3 regions of the Ruminococcus sp. N15.MGS-57 genome follow, and region 3 is predicted to be linked to each of the others. Evidence: predicted binding sites of a transcription regulator. Region 3 holds the regulator's gene; each other region holds the start of a gene.
The links. The regulator HrcA, encoded in region 3, represses chaperone genes, less so after heat shock. The targets are predictions, from matches to a motif close to TGTTAGCACTCNNNNNNNNNGAGTGCTAACA.
Positions count from the first base shown of each region.

Region 1: the regulator HrcA is predicted to act here: its motif matches at 1,100-1,130, upstream of htpG (molecular chaperone HtpG).
Region 2: the regulator HrcA is predicted to act here: its motif matches at 1,053-1,083, upstream of WS40_RS00380 (co-chaperone GroES).

Region 1 is NZ_LARF01000012.1:10,963-13,242, forward strand. It holds gene htpG (molecular chaperone HtpG) at 1-1,044, opposite strand, end outside; gene WS40_RS03600 (CPBP family intramembrane glutamic endopeptidase) at 1,297-2,280, shown strand, end outside.
Region 2 is NZ_LARF01000001.1:90,876-93,155, reverse strand. It holds gene groL (chaperonin GroEL) at 1-645, opposite strand, end outside; gene WS40_RS00380 (co-chaperone GroES) at 689-961, opposite strand; gene xylA (xylose isomerase) at 2,052-2,280, shown strand, end outside.
Region 3 is NZ_LARF01000003.1:29,840-32,119, reverse strand. It holds gene grpE (nucleotide exchange factor GrpE) at 1-571, opposite strand, end outside; gene hrcA (heat-inducible transcriptional repressor HrcA) at 594-1,622, opposite strand; gene WS40_RS00950 (hypothetical protein) at 1,874-2,280, opposite strand, start outside.

The sequences.
Region 1 (2,280 bases), on a different contig from region 3:
TCTGTCCTGCTGTAAAAGCTCACGGGAGATGTTCAGTGAGAGATCCTCAGAGTCAACAACGCCCTTTACAAAGCTGAACCAGTCAGGAAGCAGGTCTGCACACTTTTCCATTATCATTACACCGCTTGAATAAAGCTGGAGTCCCTTTTCATAGTCCTTTGAGTAATAGTCAAAAGGCGCACGAGCAGGTATATAAAGCAGTGCGTCATATGTTGCAACGCCCTCGTTCTTTGAATGGATATGTGCAACAGGCGGCTCATAGTCACCGAACTTCTCCATATAGAAGTTGTTGTAATCCTCATCCTTTAGCTCGCTCTTGTTCTTCTTCCAGATAGGGGTCATGCTGTTAAGAGTTTCGATAGCCTTGTGTACCTCTGGCTCTTTACCATCCTCATTATAATGAGTATGCTCGACTTCCATTCTGATAGGGAATCTGATGTAGTCAGAATATTTCTTTACAAGTGACTGTATCTGATACTGATCAAGATATGTTGAATACTTCTCGTCATCAGTATCGTCCTTGAGTTTCAGTGTGATAGTTGTGCCGACGCCGTCAGGCTTGTCACACTCTTCTATTGTGTAGCCCTCAACACCGTCAGATGTCCACTTGTAAGCCTGATCGCTGCCAAAAGCCTTTGTTACAACGGTAACTTCCTTTGCTACCATAAAAGTAGAATAGAAGCCTACACCGAACTGACCGATTATATCAACATCGTCCCCAAGGTCATTGTCTTTCTTGAAAGCGAACGAGCCTGAGTTTGCGATAGTACCAAGGTTGTTTTCAAGATCCTCCTCGGTCATACCGATGCCGTTATCAGAAACTGTAAGCGTTCTGTTTTCCTTGTCGATAGCGATATTGATAGCGAAGTCGCTCTTTTTCATTCCCACAGAAGTGTCTGTCAAGGACTTGAAATACAGCTTATCAATAGCGTCGCTTGCATTGGAGATTATCTCTCTGAGAAAAATCTCCTTATGAGTGTAGATCGAATTGATCATCATATCAAGCAGTCTTTTGGATTCTGCCTTAAATTCTTTTGTCTGCATAAAATCTCGACCTTTCCTTAATAATATTTTACTTTCTTTGAATACTGTTCCATATAATTAGCACTCTATCTATTTGAGTGCTAATTATATTATACAACAAGGTTGATAAAATGCAATAGTTATCACAAAATTTCTCTTATTTATTTACATTTTCATAACATTTCATCACATACCTGACAAAATACCATTTGCAAAAGCACCATGTTGTGTGTTATAATATATAGATAAGACCGAACAAGGGAGGAATAATATTTGACTACCAAAAAGTCTGTTTCTCTGCTGACCCCTGAAAAACAGCAGGAAAAGAAACTTCTTACTATAGATTGCGTGAAAATTTCACTTCTGCTCATTTTATACAACCTGCTAAACAGGATATTCGCAGTGTTATTCTTTTACGTTGCATACACTTACCACTCAGGAAAAATCACTCTTAGCTACTCGGCAGTTCTCAGCTATCTGAAAAAGCAGACCGCTTTTATAAGCTCAACTACTTTTTCCATGACGGCAAATTTGTTTATCACTCTTATGAGCGTGCTTGTTTTTGGGATAGTTTTTGCTATACTTTTCCGAAAACGAGAATCAAGCTTCATAAAGCCGAAAAAAGACACGGCAGTAAAAGGGTTAAAATGGTTTTCAGCCTGCTTTGTGATAAACATTCTGCTGTCACAGCTCATATCTATCCTCACGGGTATACTTGGTCAAAACGGAGTGACAGTTCCCACAAGCGATTTTTCCATTCATCAGCCCTCTGCCCTTGCAGTAATAGTGCAGTTCTCATACGTTGTGATAATAGCCCCTATCGTGGAGGAATTTATCTACCGTGGAGCGATCCTCACGGCTCTAAGCCCATACGGAAGGGGTGCGGCGGTGCTTTTCTCGGCACTTGCATTCGGACTTATGCACGGAAATATCCCTCAGGCGGCTTCGGCATTCGGCACAGGACTTGTTTACGCTATTATCGCCGCAAAGTGCGGCTCGATACTGCCAACAGTTATAATACACTGTCTAAACAATCTGCTTGCAAACTTCTCGTCCATATCTGATGCAATAGGGCTTGAACACTATGAGACCTTCATGAGCGTTGCTGAGATAGTCATAGGTCTGGTGGGCTTTATGGTGCTTTTCACAAGCCTTAAAAAGCTTCTCATTGATGACAGCGAAAACGTGCTTACACCAAAAGAGTGCCGCAGATATGTCTTTACAAACCCTGCCACTATAGTATATATGCTCTGCCTT
Region 2 (2,280 bases), on a different contig from region 3:
GTCATCAAGGACAGCTTCCATTTTATCTGTATCTGTTACCATATAAGGTGCGATATATCCTCTGTCGAACTGCATACCTTCAACAACTTCGCTGTAAGTTTCAGCAGTCTTTGACTCCTCAAGAGTGATAACGCCGTCAGCAGTTACCTTTTCCATAGCCTCAGCGATAAGCTTACCGATATTCTCATCAGCGGCAGAAACAGCACCTACTCTAGCTATCTCATCAGAGCCTTCTATCTTCTTTGAGTTAGCGACGATAGTTTCAACAGCAGTATCTACAGCCTGATCCATACCTTTCTTAAGTACCATTGGATTAGCACCTGCTGCGATATTCTTCATACCCTCTCTAACAAGAGCCTGAGCAAGCAATGTAGCTGTTGTTGTACCGTCACCGGCAGCGTCGTTAGTCTTAGTAGCGACTTCCTTTACAAGCTGAGCACCCATGTTCTCGAATGGGTCGTCAAGCTCGATCTCCTTAGCTATAGTAACACCGTCGTTTGTGATAAGAGGAGCACCGTACTTCTTATCAAGAACTACATTTCTGCCCTTAGGTCCCAGTGTTATCTTAACAGTGTTTGCGAGCTTGTCGATACCGCTCTGCAAAGCTTTTCTTGCGTCTTCGCCAAAAATTATATCCTTAGCCATTGTAAATTACCTCCGTTTATATACTATTTAAAATGCAGTGAAATTAGTCAACAACTGCGAGAATGTCGTCCATTTTAACTATAATGAACTCTTCACCATCCAGCTTAACATTAGTACCGCTGTACTTAGAAATAAGCACCTTGTCGCCCTTATTAACACCCATAGTAACGTCCTTTTTACCAGGGCCTACAGCTATTACCTCTGCGACCTCAGGCTTTTCCTTAGCTGAGCCTGTGAGAATGATACCACTCTTTGTGGTTTCCTCAGCCTCTGTCATCTTAACTACAACTCTGTCCTGCAATGGTTTGATCGCCATGATAAGTTCCTCCTTTTATGATACCTTTTAATATGCTAAATTAGAATCCTTCGTGGTCGTACCTATGTTTTCAGCACTCTCACGCTCGGATTGTTAGCACTCAGTCTTTCTGAGTGCTAATTATATTTTAGCACCTTTTTCGCAAAATTCAAGTCATTTAAGGTCATTTATGTGATTTTTGTAGGGTTGCACAATATCTATCAAGCTAAAAATTGGTTTTGGAAGCATATTGTACAATTTATTAAGGGGTATTGCAGGTCTGAAATCAGATTTTCGGGTGGGGATAAATGTATTCAATGGAGGTATGCGTATCAACAGTATCCATAATTGTAGGGGACGACGCCCTCGGCGTCCCGTTCGGAGGGGTAACTCCGTGGTTTTGGTATCTTCGATGTTGAATTATTCGGGGTGACATTGTTGTGATAATCTCCGTTAATTCAATGGGCGAGGAATATCGGGACGCCCATTTCTGTGAAACAGAAATTGCGTCGCTCCCCTACAGGTGCGGTGGGCAAGTTTTTCGGTTGCCAAACCGTGTTGTAATTGTGGGCTTGTTCCTTCGACGGGCGAACGGTGTTCGCCCCTACAGATTTGTTGCCGTGGGGTTATCCGTATTTTATATTCAATTTTCAAGCTTCAAACAAGGTGCAGGAAGTGCTTTTCTGTGCGATCAGAACCTCTCATCGTGTTCACCTAACTCACGTTGACAAAATGTTTCCTCATACACTGCTACCTTGCAGGATATTCGATTTGGGATAATACCCTTATACTTATCCCGAAAAAGGGGTAATTTGTTGCATAAAAAATGCAACAATTGCAGAAATGTTGCCAAATTAAAAGATAAATCATTTGTTTGCACAAGTTTAGTTGTCAAAATTTGTGCAGTTATTACAGAAAATTATTACAGAAATATTGATGAAAATACGAGAAAAAATAGTGTGTCTATGCAGTTATCCCACAATTTTAATATATATCAATATATGCAATTTTGATAAAAAACAGTTGACAAACGGGTGCGATTTGGTGTATTATTGTATTGTAATCGTTTAATCGTTAAGATCAAACAATAATATATTCGGAGGTCAAAATTATGGCAGAGTATTTTAAGGATATTCCAAAGATCAAGTATGAGGGTGTAAACTCAACTAATCCCCTCTCTTTTAAGTATTATAACCCAGATGAGGTTGTAATGGGCAAGACTATGAGAGAACAGCTCAAGTTCGCTCTTTCATGGTGGCACACAATGGGTGGCGACGGCACTGATATGTTCGGCTGCGGCACTACTGACAAGACTTGGGGCGAGGCTGCTCCTGAGGCAA
Region 3 (2,280 bases):
ATGGGTTTGCTACTATTACCATTGCGTGTCTTATTACCTTGCCGCCTATGGTGTAGCCGTTTTGAAGCACCTGCGCCACAATATTTTCACCCAGGTCAGGGTCGTCAACTGTGCTGACCGCCGTTGCAACGTTCGGGTCAAATTCCTTGCCCGCAAGCTCCATGACCTCAACGTTGAGTTTTTTCAGAGCGTCGCTGAACTGATTGAAGATCATTTCAACACCCTGTTTATAAACTGCGTCCTGAGTTTCTGTGCCTAACGCTCTTTCAAAGTTATCAAACACCGGCAGGAAGCCGTTTATCACATTTCCCTTTGCTGTGTCTGTAAGCTCCAGTCTTTCCTTTGCGCTTCTTTTTCTAAAGTTATCATATTCAGCCATAAGTCTGAGATACTTGTCATTTGCTTCGGCAAGCTCTTTTTTCAGCTTTTCTGTTTCGCTCTCCTCCGCCTTTTTCTCTGTATCCTCAGTGGCATTCTCTGCGGTATCCGCCGCTTCTTTCACTTCTTCGCTTTCAGCAGAGGTGTTTTCCTCTTTTTCAAGCTCGGTGTCCTTTTCAGTTTCCTTACTCAATTTACGCCGCCTGCCTTTCTTTTTATTTATTTTCGTCATCTTCTTTGTTTTGCTCTTGTGGCTTTTCGGATATCATTTCCGATATCTTTCCTGTGAAATACTCGAGATATGGGATAAACTTCGCATAGTCGAGCCTCATAGGTCCTATAAGCCCCAGAGCACCTGCTGTTTTGCCGTCCTTTGAGAACGGAGCTGTTATAATAGAGGAGTTGTGGATAACAAACCCGTCACGCTCAGGGGAGAACATAACGTGAAGCCCTGAGAACGTTTCGTCAATAAATCCTTTAAGCTCCTTCTGATTATCGAGAAAGCTTATTATCTCATTTTGGTTGAAGTCCTTGCAGGTGAGAAGATTACTCTGACCTTTGATAGACACGCTGCTCATTTCCTTTGTCATCTTCATTATCTCGGAAACAAGCGGTGAAAGGGTCATCATGTACGTTCCCATTGCTTCTGTGAGCTTTTCAAGATAAGCGTCCGAAAGACTGTCGATAGGCACGCCGTTGAGATTTTCCTTTACGAAGTTATCAAAAAACTCAAGCTGATCCTGACTGAGGTCGAACTCCAATCGGCAAACCTTATTCTTAATAGAGCCGTTGGACGTTATCATCAAAATAACGTACATTCTCTTTCCTGTAGGTATTACCTCTACCTTTGAGATAAGCGAGAACTTTGGCGTTGCGTTTGCGACCACCGCCGCACATTTCGTAAGATCCGCCAATGCCATTGAAGCCTTGTTCACAAGGTCTTCCTCTGTGACATATTCCTGCGGTATCATTGAATCCAGCATCTTCTTTTCATTTGCTGTAAGCTGGTTTTGCTCCATGAGCTGGTCAACATAAAGCCTGTAGCCCTTATATGTTGGTATTCTGCCTGCGGAGGTGTGTGGCTGTTCGAGATAGCCTTGCTTCTCAAGTTCTGCCATTTCATTTCTTATGGTCGCTGAGGACGCTTTGACGTGAGCCATTATCGCCTTTGAGCCTACAGGCTCGCCTGTTACGATATATTCATTGACTACCGCTGAAAGTATTTTCAGCTTGCGGTCGTCCATTTGCTCACCACCCGTTCTTCTTGTTAGCACTTATTGTATTTAAGTGTTAGCACTCTTTCTTCTCGAGTGCTAAGTATAGTTTATACCCTTTTGACGATTTTGTCAAGGGGTTTAAGACTATTTTTCTCACAAATTTCAAAAATATTTGAACTTCTTTTCCGTCATATTGCACAACGCTTTGCTGGAAATGCAAAAAAGCGGGCAGACCGCAGTGGTCTGTCCGCCCGATGTTGGAAAAAGATCAGATAAAATTATTCTTTTGTATAAGCAGAAAGATCAGGAACAGCAAGCAGGCTGTCGTCTGCTTCGCCTATGGAATCTACAGTGAAGTAAACTGCACTTGATTCGTCAGCACCCTCTGGGAGCAGAACTACCTGCTTAAGGTCATATGTAGCGCCGTCAAAGCCGTAAACTATCTGACCCTCACCGCCTGAAACACTGCTGTCGAGGTTATAATACTCTTGAACAACGTTTGTTGTTGTGTCAATATATGCGTGGTCAAAATCTAGGTTCGCGCCGAAAAGAATGTCGGCTGACTTCCACTGATTTCCGTCGTCGTCCTCAATGCTGTAGGTGGTCGTGCCTTCTGAAACGTTGTAAAGCTTTCCGTCGCCAGGGCAAACTGTGTATGACTTCATGCCCTGAACTGTGAGTGCCT